DNA from 2 places in the Nocardia sp. CS682 genome. Region 1 is predicted to be linked to the other one. Evidence: predicted binding sites of a transcription regulator. Region 1 holds the regulator's gene; the other holds the start of a gene.

Region 1 (7,990 bases):
GTGCGCACGGTGCCCGGCGGCTGGTGCAGCGGCTCCATCGTGGCCGACACGAGGCCCGGCGACGAATGGCAGATCCGCGCTCCGCTCGGCAGCTTCGCCGCCGACCCGGCGGGCGAGGAGGTGGTGATGATCGCGGGCGGCACCGGACTCGCGCCGCTGCGGGCGCTGATCCTGGACCTGGCCCGCGAGCCGGAACCGCCGCGCACCTACCTCTTCTTCGGCGGCCACACCCCGCGCGACCTGTACGCGTCGGACATGCTGTACCTGCTGGCCGGTGAATTGCCTTGGCTCACGGTCATTCCCGTGGTGGAGAGCCCGGACGATCCCAGCTGGGAAGACGAATGGTACGAGCGCAGCCGCGTCGACATCGGCTTCCCGCCGGACGAGATGCTCTTCGGCACCCTCGCCGAGGTGGTCGGTTCACACGGCGCGTTCGACCACCATCAGGTGCTGGTGTGCGGCTCCCCCGCCATGGTCAATGCCACGGTCGATCGGCTGCTCGCCACCGGAACTCCGCCGGAGCGAATCCAATTCGAAGGGCTCTGAACCTTTTTCGGCCGGCGGCGTAGCCGGAATCCGGCCGCGGTACTGGGCGCGACCGGATTCCGACTGTGTCCGGGACAACGGGAGGGGTCGAAATCCCGGACGGCCGGTCAGAACAGCGGGTCGTGGCGGATGTTCTTGGCGAGCGTCCCCGCGGCCATCATGCGGAACTTGGTGGTCTGCACCATCGATGGCGAGCCGACGATCTGCACGTCCCGGTCGGCCCAGGCGCCGAAGCTCGCGACCACCTTGCCGATCTGGCCGGTCAGTCGCGGCTCCAGGCCCGCGTGCGCCGGCGCGAGTTCGCCGGAATCGGTGTACCACCAAGGGTTTTCGTCGTGCTCGGTGACCGGCGTCACGGTGAGCCAGCGGTTGGCGACGGCCAGGCTGTTCAGCGTGTCCAGATCGTAGAGGTCGCACGGATGGTGGCCGCCGACGAACAGGTGAACCTTCGGGTTGGTCCGCCGCTGCGCCATCGCCATCAGCTGGGCCCGCAGCGGCGCGATGCCGGTACCGCAGCCCACCATCAGCATCTTGCGCTTGGTGTTGCGTGGGATGCCGAGGCCGCCGAGTGGCGAGCCGAGCAGCCACTGGTCACCGACGGCGGCCTGGCCGACGATCGAGGGGCTGACCCAGCCGCCGAGCACGGCACGGATGTGGAACTCGATCTCCCCGTTGGCATTCGCGGGCACCGCGGGCGACATGTAGCGCCACATCCGCGGCCGCGACGGGACCTGCACGCTCAGGTATTGCCCCGCGGCGTAGGACATCGGCTGGTCCAGCTGTAATCGCAGCACGGTCAGGTTGCGCAGCACCTCGCGGCGCTCCACCACGGTGCCGGTCCAGACCGGTGGCGTGGTTTCCTTGTCCGCCGCGCCGATCATGGTGTCGGCGATGATCTTCAGGCCTTCGTCCCAGGCCCGGTCGACCTCGTCGGTCCACATCTCGGTGCCCGCGTACACCTTCATCGCGGTCTTCAGCGAGACCGCGACGGCCGTGTAATGCGCTGCCTGCACACCGTATTTGCGATGGTCACGCCCGAGCTGGGCGAGGAAGGGCAGGAGCTTGTTCGGCTCTTCGAGCCGGTCCAACGCATAGCCGATGGCCTTGACAAGGCGATCTCGCTGGGCGTCCATGGCTGCTGGAAAGAAATCGCGGACTTGGGGGTAGTCGGTGAATAGGATCGCGTAGAACGATCTCGCTAATTTCTCCGGCCCCCCTTCCTCCGCAGCAACCGCCTTGAACGTAGTTCTGATCAAAGCGACAGTCCGCGAATCCATTTGTGTCACAACCCCATTTCGCACTCGAACACAAACTGTGCCGGCGAGTGAGGTGCTGCGGGACACTCGTCAGCAGCCGTTGCCAAGGAGTGTAGGCGAGGTTTGCCAGGAGTGGAATCCTCCGTTTAAACAACAAGCGTGTAATTCCGCTGAAACGAGGACACGCCGGGCAAAACACTCACGAAACGGACTGAAAGACCGTAAAAACGGATGAATTCGGTCATGGATACACTGAATATGCACGACTCGATCTGCAAGTTTCACCCAGGCGGCCATCCCAGAGCGACTGCACGGCAACTTCGCTGGGTGCCCGACCGACTCGACCGGACGCGCGGCACGCGGCACGCCCTCGGGGCGCGCGGTGAAAGATGACAAGTAAAGCGGACTTTCGCGGGGGCGCTCAGCACACGGCTACGCGCCGCATCTCGGCTTATCTTTGGCTATCCTTCAGAAACCGCGCGCGGAACCGCTTCGGGCCGCTGACCTCGAAGCACGATGGATGCTCCGAGATCAGCGGCCCGATTGTTAGCCAGCCGTATTCAGTATTGTTGCGCTGCGTTCGATCGCTCAAACATTACGGCGGTTACGCGGTTGCCACACCACCAGTGCGGTACTGCGTTGCGGCGGCGAAAGATCGGGCCGATAGCCCGCTCGCAACCGATCCAGCTCGGCCGACAGCTCGGCGACGCGCTGCTGCAATTCCTCGACCTGGTTGGTGAGTTCGATGATGCGTTTGATGCCCGCCAGGTTGACGCCCTCGTCCTGAGACAGCCGCTGCACCTCGCGCAGCAGCTCGACGTCCCTGGCCGAGTAGCGTCGCCCGCCGCCCGAAGTGCGTTGTGGCGTTACCAGTCCCAGACGGTCATAGGTACGCAAGGTCTGCGCGTGCATGCCCGCCAGCTGGGCCGCCACCGAGATCATGAAGAACTCGGCACGCGACCCGCCGGACGCCTGCTTCGGATCATGGGACATCAAGCACCTGCCCATCCTGCCCGTGGGTCGAAACCGCTGGCCTTCTCCGCCTCGGCGTAGCGCCGCAGCGCCTCCGCGGCGTTGTCGTCCAGCTTTTGCGGCACCGCGACCTTGACGGTGACCAGCAGGTCACCGGCGCCGCCGCCGCGCTTGGGCACGCCACGACCGCGCACCCGGAGGATGCGGCCGTCCGCGGTGCCCGGTGGCACCTTGACGCCGACGCGCCCCTCCAGCGTGGGCACCGAAACCGTGGTGCCCAACACCAATTCGCTGTAGCTGACCGGCAGCACCAGGGTCAGGTCGTCGCCGTTGCGGCCGAAGACCTTGTCCTGGCTGACGTGCACGCTGACGAACAGGTCGCCCGAGGGCGCGCCACGCAGGCCCGCCTCGCCCTGTCCGGCCAGCCGAATCCGTTGTCCGTCACTGACTCCCGGGGGAATCCGCACCGTGATGGTGCGCGTGCGGTTCTGGATGCCGCTGCCGTGGCAGTCGACGCACGGGTCGTCGATGATCGAGCCGGTGCCCCGGCAGTCATCGCACGGCTCGCTGAAGCCGAATGCACCTTGGTTGCGGCTGACGATGCCGGTTCCATTGCAGTGCGGGCAGACCCGCGGGCTGGTACCCGGCTTGGCGCCGCTGCCGTGACACGTGGTGCACGGCGACGGACTGGTCATCCGCAGCGGAACGGTGACGCCCTGCGCGGCCTCGCGGAAGCCGAGGGTCGTCTCGGTCTCCACATCGGCCCCGCGACGCGGGCGACTGGTCGTGCGCGTGCCGCCCCGGTTGAACAGGCCGCCGAGCAGGTCACCGAGGCCACCGTCGCCGGCGTTCGCGCCGCCGAAGATGTCGCCGATGTTGAAGTCCTGCGAAAAGCCGCCGCCCGCACCGGGAGTGAACCCGCCGCCGCGTGGATAGCCGCCACCCGCGAACAGCTTGCGGGTCTCGTCGTACTCCTTGCGCTTGGTCGGATCCGACAGCACCGCATGCGCTTCGCTGACGGTCTTGAACCGCTCCTCGGCTTTGGTATCACCGGGATTGGCGTCCGGATGCAGGTCACGCGCGAGCTTGCGGTACGCCTTCTTGATCTCGTCCTGCGAGGCCGTGGAGGAGACACCCAGCTCTTTATAGAAGTCCTTTTCGATCCACTCCCGTTGACTCACCGGATATCTCCTCCTCTCGCGTCTTTATTGTTTGTTCGCGCCGGCATCAGCATCCGATGCCTCTGTCGTTTCGGCCGCGCCGTTGTCGGCCTCGCCATCGGTTACCCCGACCAGCGCGTGCCGAAGCACCCGCTCGCCGAACCGATAGCCCTTGCGCATGACGATGCCGATCACCGGGTCGTGCCCGGAGCCCTCGTGCTGCACGGCCTCGTGCAGGGTCGGGTCGAAAGGCTCACCCTCCGAACCGAATTCCTCGAGGCCCTGCTTGTGCAGCGCGGTGGCCAGCTTGTCGGCCACCGACTTGAGCGGTCCGGCGTCCAGGTCGCCGTGTGCCCGCGCCCGATCGAGATCGTCGAGCACACCGAGCAATTCGGTGACCACGGCGGCCTTGGCGGTGTCGATCGCGGTCTTGCGGTCGCGTTCGACGCGGCGCCGGTAGTTGGCGTACTCCGCGGTCAGCCGCTGCAGATCGGCGGTGCGCTCGGCGAGCTCCTTGGTGATGGCATCGGCCAACAGCTCGGCACCCTTTTCCGTATCGATGACGGACTCCGCGCCGTTGCCGGTGCCCGGGCCGTCGGCAGCCTCGGCCGCCGACGGTTCCCGAACCTCACCCGGCTGCGACTGGTCGCCGCTCAGGTTCCGCTCCTCCGGGTCGATCTTGCGATTGTCCACGAAGGTGATCGGCTCTTGCTCGGAGTCGCGTCGCTCCGAATTGTTGCCGTCGGTCACTTCTTCTCCGTGTCAACCGGCTCGTCCACAACCTCGGCGTCCACGACCTCGTCCTCGGCGTTGTTCGACGCCGACGACCCGTTGCTGGAAGCCGCAGCGTCGTTGGCCGACGATTCGTAGATCGCCTGGCCCAGCGCCTGCGACTCGGTCGCCAGCTTCTCGACCGCCGCCTTGACCGCGGCGATGTCGGTGCCCTTGAGCGCGTCGTTCGCCTCGGCGATGGCCGCCTCGACCTTGGTCTTGATGTCGGCCGGGACCTTGTCCTCGTTGTCCTTGATGAACTTCTCGGTCTGGTGCACCAGCGACTCGGCCTGGTTGCGGGTCTCGGCCTCCTCGCGGCGGGCCTTGTCCTCGGCGGCGTGCGCCTCGGCGTCCTTGACCATCCGGTCGATCTCTTCCTTGGACAGGCCGGAGCCGTCCTGGATCTTGATCGTGTTCTCCTTGCCGGTGCCCTTGTCCTTCGCGGTCACGTGCACGATGCCGTTGGCGTCGATGTCGAAGGTGACCTCGATCTGCGGCACGCCGCGCGGGGCCGGCGGGATGCCGGTCAGCTCGAAGGAGCCGAGCAGCTTGTTGTGCGAGGCGATCTCACGCTCACCCTGGAACACCTGGATCTGCACCGACGGCTGGTTGTCGTCGGCCGTGGTGAAGGTCTCCGAGCGCTTGGTCGGGATGGTGGTGTTGCGCTCGATGAGCTTGGTCATCACGCCACCCTTGGTCTCGATGCCCAGCGACAGCGGGGTCACATCGAGCAGCAGGACGTCCTTGACCTCGCCCTTGAGCACACCGGCCTGCAGCGCGGCGCCGACGGCGACGACCTCGTCCGGGTTCACGCCCTTGTTCGGCTCACGGCCGCCGGTCAGTTCCTTGACCAGTTCGGACACCGCGGGCATGCGGGTGGAGCCACCGACGAGCACAACGTGGTCGATATCGGCGACGTTGATGCCCGCGTCCTTGATCACGGACTGGAACGGCGCGCGGGTGCGGTCGAGCAGGTCCGAGGTGATCTTCTGGAACTCGGCGCGGGTCAGCTGCTCGTCGAGGAACAGCGGGTTCTTGTCCGCGTCCACGGTGATGTAGGGCAGGTTGATCGAGGTGCTCTGCGAGGAGCTCAGCTCGATCTTCGCCTTCTCGGCGGCCTCACGCAGCCGCTGCAGCGCCATCTTGTCCTTCGTGAGGTCGATGCCCGCGCTGGCCTTGAACTTGTCGACCAGCCAGGTCACCACGCGCTCGTCCCAGTCGTCACCACCGAGGTGGTTGTCACCGGAGGTGGCGCGGACCTCGACGACGCCCTCGCCGATCTCCAGCAGCGAGACGTCGAAGGTGCCGCCACCGAGGTCGAAGACCAGGATGGTCTGTTCCTTGTCGCCCTTGTCCAGGCCGTACGCCAGCGCCGCCGCGGTGGGCTCGTTGACGATGCGCAGCACGTTCAGGCCGGCGATCTGGCCCGCTTCCTTGGTGGCCTGCCGCTGGGCGTCCTCGAAGTACGCGGGCACGGTGATGACCGCGTCGGTGATCTCCTCACCCAGGTAGGCCTCCGCGTCGCGCTTCAGCTTCATCAGGGTGCGCGCGCTGATTTCCTGCGGGGTGTACTTCTTGCCATCGATCTCGACGGTCCAGTCGGTGCCGATGTGGCGCTTGACCGAGCGAATGGTGCGGTCGACGTTGGTGACGGCCTGGTTCTTGGCCGGCTGGCCGACCAGAACCTCGCCGTTCTTCGCGAACGCGACGATCGACGGGGTGGTGCGCGATCCTTCCGAGTTGGCCACGACGACCGGTTCTCCGCCTTCGAGTACGGCGACGACCGAGTTCGTGGTCCCGAGGTCGATTCCGACCGCACGAGCCATTGTGGTTCCTCCTATTTGACGTACTTACATGTGTCGGTGCCTGGGCGGGTTGCGCCCTGCGGCCTGGACTTGCCTAGACCGCGAGACCTCGCCCCAAGCACCTGGCGGAGCACGGTCCCAGCAACGCTGAGCGTGGTCGGCTCAATCCTGCCCCCAATGATGATCGGGAGTCAACTCAAACTTGAGTCCGACACACTCAATGTTGTCGAATAGCTCAACGGACAGCAGACGCGGATCATTCCCGAACGACGACATCGATTTCGTCCGCTCGCGATTGTCCTCGCCCGACCCGGCCGCGACCACCCCGTGGTGCAATAACACGCGCGGCGGCTGCGAGCCCCGCGGAAGGAGTCACGGTGTCGACGAAGACGCGGTCATGGTGGGGTTGGGGCAACGTCGAGGACGCGGTGGTCGGCGCGGAGCGGGCGGCGCTGACCGAGCGCGTCGCGGCCATCCTGCCCGGCGCCGATCTGACGGCGCACGAGCCGCCGCCGGTCGAGGCGCTGGCGCTGCCCGCACCGCGGATCGCGGCACCGGAGGCGCTGGCCGAGCTCGTGTCCGTCGACCCCGCCGATCGCGCGGCGCACGCACACGGGCAGGCGTTCCGCGATGTGGTCCGAAATCTCCTGGGCGAGGTACGAACTCCGCCCGACCTCGTCATAAGGCCGCGCACCGAAACCGACATCGTCGACGTGCTCGACTGGGCGAGCCGGGCGAATATCGCCGTAATCCCCTTCGGCGGTGGCACTTCTGTGGTCGGCGGGGTGGAGCCGCGCCTCGACGGCACCTTCGCCGGTGCGGTGAGCCTCGACCTGGGCGCGCTCGACCGCGTCCTGGAGATCGATCCGATCAGTCGCGCGGCGCGGATTCAGGCGGGCGTGTTCGGGCCCGCGCTGGAAGACCAACTGCGCGAGGCGAAGCTGACCCTGCGGCATTTTCCGCAGTCGTTCGAGTTCTCCACCCTCGGCGGCTGGCTGGCCACCCGGGCCGGCGGGCACTTCGCGACGCTGTACACCCACATCGATGACCTGGTCGAGTCGATGCGGGTGGTGACGCCCGCGGGGATCAGCGAGTCGCGCCGGTTGCCCGGCTCCGGCGCCGGGCCCGCGCCGGACCGGATGTTCCTCGGCTCCGAGGGCACCCTCGGCGTGATCACCGAGGCCTGGCTGCGGCTACAGGACCGGCCACGGTGGCGGGCAACGGCTTCGGTGCATTTCGACGATTACGACCGCGCGGTGGCCGCCACGCGCGCCATCGCGCAGTCCGGGCTGTATCCGACCAACTGCCGGCTGCTCGATCCCGCCGAGGCCTTCCTCAACGCCGGTGCGGCGACCGCAGGCGGCGTGCTGGTACTGGGCTTCGAATCGGCGGATCACCCGACGCGGCCGTGGATGGAGCGGGTCGTCGAGATCGCCGTCGACCACGGTGGCACGATGCCGGAGCCCGTGCGCTATGTGGA
Region 2 (7,990 bases), 360 kb from region 1:
GAGGCCCGGCTGAGCAGGCGCCGGATGATCGGCACCGGCGCCGCCCTCGGTGGCGCGGCAATCGGCGGGGCGCTCGCCGCGACGGTGGGCGGGGCGGCCAGGGCCGAGCACGGCAGCGCGACGCCCGCCTCGGACGCGAGTGCGAAGCTCGACACCGAGTCGCATCTGTTCCGGCTCACCTCGGCCGAGCCGAACCGGTACGACGGCGGCACCTTGCGCGGCGCACACGAGGGCACCTTTCCGGTGCTGACGGGTCAGCAGGCGTCGGTGTACTACGTCGAACTCGAGATCGGCGGACTGCGCGAGCCGCACTGGCATCCGACGGCGTGGGAGCTCAACTACATCATCTCCGGCACGGCGGACTGGACGATTCTGGGCACCCACCCCGACGGCACCTATCGCAACGACACCTTCGAGGCGAAGCAGGGCGATCTGGTGTTCGTGCCGCAGGGCTTCTTCCACTACTTCGCCAACTCGAGCACCGAGCAACCCCTGCAAGTGCTGGTGGTCTTCAATACCAGCGCCCAGGAGCCCAACGACGACATCGGCATTGTGGCCACGGTGAATTCGCTGCCCCGCGAAATATTGGCCGCCGCGTTCGGGGTGCCGGTCGCGGCGTTCGGTGCAGTCCCCACCGCGGTGAAGCCGGTGGTGATCACCAAACGCGCTTAGGGCACCCGGATACCGGATCGCGCGCCGGTCTCCTGGACCCAGTCGAGCAGCGTGCGCTGCCGGCGCAGCAGGTTGCGGCGGTTGTACCGACCGCTCAGTCGTTCCGCTTTGCGGGCGCGGCGCCTGCTCTGCCGGGAGATCAAGGTGCTCAGCTCGCCGGCCGGCGCGATCCCCCGGGCCACCGCCCAGTCCACCACCGCGCGGAACCATTGCCGTTCGGTGCGTAATACCCAGGCGTAGACGACGGCGAAGATCAGGATGTACAGGATCGTGCGCGCCGCGATCGAGCCGACCGGGATGCTCGCCGGGCTCGGCGCGTCCCAGCCGAAATGCAGTGCGGCGCCGAGCAGATAGAACTGGACGAAGACCTGGGCGCGCCGACTGACCGGCCAGTCCGCGCGCGCCACCGCGAGCACGATGCCGATACCCGCCAGTGCGGTGAGCATCCAGTGTGAGGTGATCCCGGTGAGCAGCCGCACGAAGCCGACCAGCATTGCGTTCGCCGGATTGTCCTGTGCCGACAGCAATCCGGCGTTGGCCGAGTAGGTGATGTTCTCGACCACCTGGAAGCCGAGGCCGGTGCAGCCGCCGAGCAGCAGCCCGTGGATCGGCCGGTTCAGCAGCGGCCCGGCCAGCCACGCGACGGCGAAGACGCCGATCCCCTTGACCGCCTCCTCCACGATCGCGGCGGAGATGGGGGCCTGCCAATCCATGGCGAACGCGTCACCGGCGAGGTTCTGGATGATGCGCATGTTGTGGTCGTTGGCGAACAGGGCGATGCCTGGGCCGGCCAGCGCACCCCAGGCAAAGCCCATGACCAGCGGGGTCCTGATCCGCCGGTGCGCGCGGAGCCGATCCAAATGCAGGACCAGCCAACCGAATACGACCAGGGTCGCCAGCGTGAACGGCAGGCCGACCAGGATGCCGCGCCAGGTCAGCGCGGCGACCGGGGCCAACTGGAGCACCAGCCCCACCACGCCGAGTAGCGAGGTCAGGCAAAACACCCACCACAGCGCCGATTTCGGCTGGAACCAGCTCATCGGCGCACCGTCAGTGAGTCGAGCACCGGGGTCAGTTCCGGCAACGTGGCGTCCGCGCCGATGAGTACCAGGGTGACCGCCAGGTTGTCGTTGCCGAGAATGGCGCAGACCCCCGCCTTATCGGTGCCGCGGCAGGTCAGTCCGCTGAAGCCGTTCGGTGTCTTGATTTCGCCACCGTCGAAGTAGGCGTCGAAACCCTGTACGCCGAGGACTTTTCGACGCCACTCGGCGGCTTCGGCGAAGTCCGTGACACCGTCGATCACGCTGACCGCGAGTCGCGAACCATCCGGCGCGATGAGCACGGCGGTCGTCTGATCGCCGGTCGGTCTGCGCTGCCAGCCGCCCACCCCGCCGAAGGCGATGGTGTCCGGTTCCGTTCCCGGCGCGGTCAATTCGATCTCGCTGTCCGGGGGGACCACGGTCTGCCTGGTCGGCACGAGCGCTGCGGCGACCGAGGGGACGACGATCAGCGCGGCGATTACCGCGAGCACCACTCCGGCCTGCTTCCAGTCGTTGCCGGTGCGGATCGACTGGCTCATGTGCTCCCCTCGGCGTTCTCACTCGATGGCGCGTTAGGCGAGAAACTGCCGCCGACCAGCGGTGCAGTCGCCTCCACGGTAAGCCAGTTCGCCCCGTTTCCCGGGGAACCCGGCCGTCGCGAATGTCTTGATTGCACGACTCCGCAGCAGACCGTAAACAATCCGTAAACCGGTTCCAGCACAGTAGAGACACACCAGCACGGCGGGTCCGGAACCGGATTCGCCCCTCGAAAGGAAGCACCTCATGCGCAAGCTCAAGCTCCAGGTCCAGACCACCGCCGACGGCTACATGGGCGGCCCGAACGGCGAGATGGACTGGATGACCTTCCCCTGGACCGACGACGTCGGCGCCTACATCAAGAACGTGATGGCCTCGGTCGACACCATCGTCCTGGGCCGCAACCTCGCCGAGGGTTTCATCCCGGTCTGGGCCAACCGTACCGAGGCCGACGGCGAGGACCAGGAAACCATCGACTGGATGAACAACACCCCCAAGATCGTCTTCTCCAACACCCTCACCGAATCCCCCTGGCCCAACACCACCATCGCCAACGGTGACCTCACCAAAACCGTCACCGACCTCAAGTCCCAGCCCGGCGGCGACCTCATCGTCTACGGCGGCGCCACCCTCGCCGCCAACCTGATCGCCGCCGAACTCATCGACGAACTCCACCTCTTCGTCAACCCCACCGCCATCGGCACCGGCCTCCCCGTCTTCGCCCCCAACACCTACCAACCCCTCCGCACCGTCGCCGCCACCCCCTTCGACTGCGGCATCACCGCCCTCCACTACGCCCCGAAGAGCGCCTGAGCACGGCCGCGAGCACAAGCATCGGCCCAGGCCCGACCCCTGATGGAATCACCGTTCGGGGTTGTCGGACTGGGCGCTCGCTCGCATCAACAGCTCGACCAAGGCCCATACCCCCGTGGAAGGATTGGTCAGGTATTCGCCGCCAAAATCGGCACATTGCCTTTTGGCACGGCGCAACGCGTCGTCCAACTTCTCGGCGAAGTCACCGAAGTCCAAGTCTTGCTTTTCGTAGCTGGGCAAATGTTTCCGCAGTCGCGGTGTGACGTCCTCCCCGCATCTCTTCATAGGCGCACGACAGTGTTCGAAGTGCAGGAGCAGCCAGTACTCGAAGCAAGGATTGGATACCGCGAGAGATACATTGCTGGTATGCGCCAGCTTGGTTGTGGCTGCGATGTCGAACTCATCCACATCGGCTACGCACCAAACGTGATTGAATCCCGAACCATATTTCGAGGCGAACCGGACGAGTCTGCTCGGATCCTCGTGTCGGCCCACCACGGTGAGTTTGTACGCAGGGTTGGCCAGGTGCCGGTTCAGGCCGCTGAAGTAGGCGGGCTCGGTCTTTTTTGCCGAGACGATGAGGATCAGAGTCCGCGGCTCCCGGAAGGCCTTTCGCCGTTTGGATGAGTTCTCGCGTCGTGTCATGCGCTGCGGATCGCGTTGGCGAACCGGACGGGGTCAAGGCTGGGTATCGCGCCATACGCGCCGTTCAAATAACGACGTTCGAGGTTGTGCTCTCGCCGTGGTTTGAAGTCTGTCAACGGGTAGAGCGTGCTTGCTCCGTCGGCATCCTTGTCGACAAACCAGATCTGGTCGCGTCGCAGCAATCCGCCGGGTCGTACTGCCGTACCGAGCAGACTTGGGTCGTGGGACGTGAACAGTAACTGTGCGCCGAGCGGATTCGTGGCGGGATCCTGGAACAGCGCGGCCAGTTCGGCGGTGAGTAGTGGATGCAGGCTCGTGTCGATCTCGTCGATGACTAGGACGTAGCCCTTTGCCAGCGCCGCCAGCGCACCGGGGAGAATGCGTAGCCAGGAACGTGTACCGGATGATTCGTCGGAGGCCCTGAACTCGGTGCGGCTTCGGCCGTGGCGAAACACCAGTCGCCGTACTTCGTAATCGCTGTAGTCGTCAGGACGCTCGACATCGACGCGGACATCTGAGATCCCGACGTCTGCCGCACGGATCAGTTCCAACACCCGGGCACGTGACGGGGAGTCTTCCGCGAGCAGACGTTCGATGCCGTCGGCTTCCACGACGCGTGTTCCGTCATGGTCCGGCGTATTGAGGATCGCGTAAAACCACCAGTAGATGGAAAGAAAATGATCACCGATGGGTCCGCTGAAGTTTGCTTCCAGGATCCGCGTCAAGAACAGGGTGTCGGGGCGGGTCAGACGTTGCAATACCACGAGTTCCGACTTGATCTCGGCGAGTGTCGAACCGATCGAGAAGCGGTCGTCCTCCCGTTCGAAAAGGACTCGCTTACGCTTCGCCGGATAGCTGTACAGCCACTCTTCGAGGACGCGTTCGTCACTGATGCTGAAGCCGTACGTGTAGCGGATTTCGTCCGCAATGAACTCGACGACAAACAGTGATGGCGCGCTACCGCGTGCCGAATCCAGTCGAAAAGGCATCCGCAGCGGGTCGCTGTCGCGCCGCCGACTGGACGACGAGCCGGTGACCGTGCTCCCCATGAACGACAGCGCGTCGAGCAGATTGCTCTTGCCGGAAGCATTCGCGCCGTAGACGGCGGCCACTGGCAGTGCCGCATTGACGGCATCGCCAGTTGCCGGTATCAGCAACAGTTCCTGCTCGTCAGCGAACGACTTGTGGTTTGCGAATCGAAAGCTGCGTAGCACCGTAAGACCGCCTTCCGCGAGGCTTTGTGCCCTTCTGTGCAGTTTACCTGCATCATAGGGCTTGTAATCAAGAGAATCTCGACCTCTTCGAGGCCATGTATCTTCAGGATCTCACGTCTCCCGGCCTCTGTTGCAGCACTTCTTCGCCCACAGCGAACGTCGGGGAAGTTCGGAACAAAGTGGGTGGGGGTGGGGTTGAGTTGGTATCGCTCAACTTTTGGAAGGGTCGAACACGTGACTACACCACAGAACCTGCCGGTGCTGTTCCTGACCGATCCGATCGTGCTGCCGGGCATGGTCGTGCCCATCGAACTGGACGAATCGGCGCAGGCCGCCATCGACGCCGCGCGCGCCGCGAAGACCGATGCCGTGCTGCTCGCGCCGCGGCTGGCCGAGGGCTACGCCACCTATGGCGTGGTCGCCACCATCGAACAGGTCGGCCGGATGCGCGGCGGCGCGCCGGCGGCCGTACTGAAGGCCGAACGGCGGGCCAAGATCGGGCACGGGGTGACCGGGCCGGGTGCCGCGCTGTGGGTCGAGGCGGAGCCGGTCGAGGTTCCCACCCCGGACGGCCGGACGAAAGAGCTGGCCGCCGAGTACAAGAAGCTGGTCGTCTCGGTGCTGCAGCGCCGCGAGGCCTGGCAGATCATCGACGCGGTCAATCAGCTCAGCGACCCGTCGGCGATCGCCGACACCGCGGGTTACGCGCCGTACCTGACCGACGAGCAGAAGCGTGAACTGCTGGAAACCCCGGATGTCACCCAGCGTTTGAAGACGTTGATCGAGTGGACCAAGGACCACATCGCCGAGGCCGAGGTCACCGAGAAGATCAGCGACGACGTCCGCGAGGGGCTGGAGAAGAGCCAGCGCGAGTTCCTGCTGCGCCAGCAGCTCAACGCGATCCGCAAGGAACTCGGCGAGGACGAGCCGGACGGCGCCGACGACTACCGCACCAGGGTCGAGCAGGCCGACCTGCCGGACAATGTGCGCGCCGAGGCGTTGCGCGAGGTCGGCAGGCTGGAACGCGCCAGCGATCAGAGCCCGGAATCCGGCTGGATCCGGACCTGGCTCGACACGGTGCTGGAGCTGCCGTGGACGGTGCGCACCACCGACAGCACCGACGTCTCGGCCGCCCGCGCGGTGCTGGACGCCGATCACCACGGCCTGGACGAGGTCAAGGACCGCATGGTCGAGTACCTGGCGGTGCGTTCCCGCCGGGCCGCGCGTGGACTGGAGGTGGTCGGCGGACGCGGCTCCGGCGCGGTGCTCGCGCTGGTCGGTCCGCCCGGTGTCGGCAAGACCTCGCTCGGTGAATCCGTGGCTCGCGCGATGGGCCGCAAGTTCGTCCGGGTCGCCCTCGGCGGCGTGCGCGACGAGGCCGAGATCCGTGGCCACCGGCGTACCTATGTCGGCGCGCTGCCCGGCCGGATCGTCCGCGCCATCAAGGAGGCGGGTTCGATGAATCCCGTTGTCCTGCTGGACGAGATCGACAAGGTGGGCTCGGACTTCCGGGGTGACCCGGCGGCCGCGCTGCTCGAGGTGCTGGATCCGGCGCAGAACCACACGTTCCGCGACCACTACCTCGACCTGGATCTCGACCTTTCCGACGTGCTGTTCATCGCCACCGCCAATGTCATGGAGACCATCCCCGGCCCGCTGCTGGACCGGATGGAGCTGATCACCGTGGACGGCTACACCGAGGACGACAAGGTCGACATCGCCCGCGACTTCCTGGTGCCGAGGCAGCTGGAACGCAACGCGCTGACCACCGACGAGGTGACCGTCACCGACGCGGCGCTGCGCGAGATCGCCGCCAACTACACCCGGGAAGCCGGAGTGCGGCAGATGGAGCGGTTGATCGCCAAGGCGTTGCGCAAGGCCGCGACTCGCCTGTCCGAGGGCGGGACCGACTCGGGCACAGCGGATCTCGGCTACGACGCCGAGCTGGGTTACGACGCGCCGGTGCAGTCCGAGAGCGCGGCGAAGCAGGCGCTGACGATCGACCTCGGCGATCTGAAGGAGTACCTGGGCCGTCCGCGCTTCACCCCCGACTCGGTGGAACGCACTGCGGTGCCGGGTGTGGCGACCGGGCTCGCGGTCACCGGTCTCGGCGGCGACGTCCTCTACATCGAGGCCAACGCCGCGGAGGGCGAGCGTTCGCTGACCCTGACCGGCCAGCTCGGCGACGTGATGAAGGAGTCCGCGCAGATCGCGCTGACCTACGTGCGCTCGCACCTGGAAGAGATCGGCATCGAGCCGTCGGTGCTGGATCGCAATATCCACGTGCACTTCCCGGCGGGCGCGGTGCCCAAGGACGGACCGTCGGCGGGCGTCACCATGGTCACCGCCCTGGTGTCGCTGGCCCTGGGCAGGCAGGTGCGCGCCGATGTCGGCATGACCGGTGAGGTCACGCTGAACGGACGGGTGCTGCCGATCGGCGGCGTCAAGCAGAAGCTGCTCGCCGCGCAGCGGGCCGGCCTGAAGACGGTGTTCATCCCGGCTCGCAACGAGCCGGACCTGGACGACGTCCCGGCCGAAGTGCTTGCCGCACTGGATGTCCGCCCCGTCGGTGACGTTGCCGACATCCTGGCCTACGCCATCGAGCCGGTCGCCGAACCGGCCCTGGACGGACGGGCCTTCGCGGCCACCGCCTGACGGGAGGAGGATGGGCCGGGCACCTGAGGTGCCCGGCCTTTTCTGTGTGCGTGGCGGGTTGTCAGGTGCGACTTGCCAATTCGCGTTCGACCGACCGGGCGGTGCCCTGCGCCACCGCGCACAGCACCGGTTCGGTGCCGGCGTCCTCGGCGTAGATCTCGCAGCGGACCACGGCTTGGCGGCGGGTGGCGCCGGTGACGGTGGCGACGGCGCGTAGTCGCTGGCCCGCGGCGGGGCGCAGGTAGGTGATGGTGAAACCGCCGGTCAGCACGTTCGGGCCGAGGGCGGTGCCCGCGGCGAAGGTGAGCGCGTTGTCGGCCGCGTAGGACAGCACGCCGCCGTGCACGAAGCCGAACTGCTGGCCGAGTTCGGGGCGGATGGGGATCACCAGAGTGACTGTGCCGTCACCGAATT

Evidence for each region. The regulator HspR, encoded in region 1, represses chaperone genes until heat shock. The targets are predictions, from matches to a motif close to ANNTGAGTNNNNNNNACTCANNT.
Region 2: a site for HspR is predicted at 5,115-5,137, ahead of lon (endopeptidase La). Genes of this name have one in related genera too.

Annotation. Positions count from the first base shown of each region.
Region 1 covers NZ_CP029710.1:4,207,246-4,215,235, forward strand. Annotated here, with positions in the region: gene DMB37_RS18965 (FAD-binding oxidoreductase) at 1-546, shown strand, start outside; gene DMB37_RS18970 (globin domain-containing protein) at 654-1,823, opposite strand; gene DMB37_RS18975 (heat shock protein transcriptional repressor HspR) at 2,391-2,795, opposite strand; gene dnaJ (molecular chaperone DnaJ) at 2,795-3,955, opposite strand; gene grpE (nucleotide exchange factor GrpE) at 3,980-4,684, opposite strand; gene dnaK (molecular chaperone DnaK) at 4,681-6,531, opposite strand; gene DMB37_RS18995 (FAD-binding oxidoreductase) at 6,888-7,990, shown strand, end outside.
Region 2 covers NZ_CP029710.1:4,562,885-4,570,874, reverse strand. Annotated here, with positions in the region: gene DMB37_RS20660 (cupin domain-containing protein) at 1-672, shown strand, start outside; gene DMB37_RS20655 (PrsW family intramembrane metalloprotease) at 669-1,712, opposite strand; gene DMB37_RS20650 (hypothetical protein) at 1,709-2,251, opposite strand; gene DMB37_RS20645 (dihydrofolate reductase family protein) at 2,496-3,062, shown strand; gene DMB37_RS20640 (RloB family protein) at 3,111-3,707, opposite strand; gene DMB37_RS20635 (ATP/GTP-binding protein) at 3,704-4,921, opposite strand; gene lon (endopeptidase La) at 5,216-7,576, shown strand; gene DMB37_RS20625 (PaaI family thioesterase) at 7,638-7,990, opposite strand, start outside.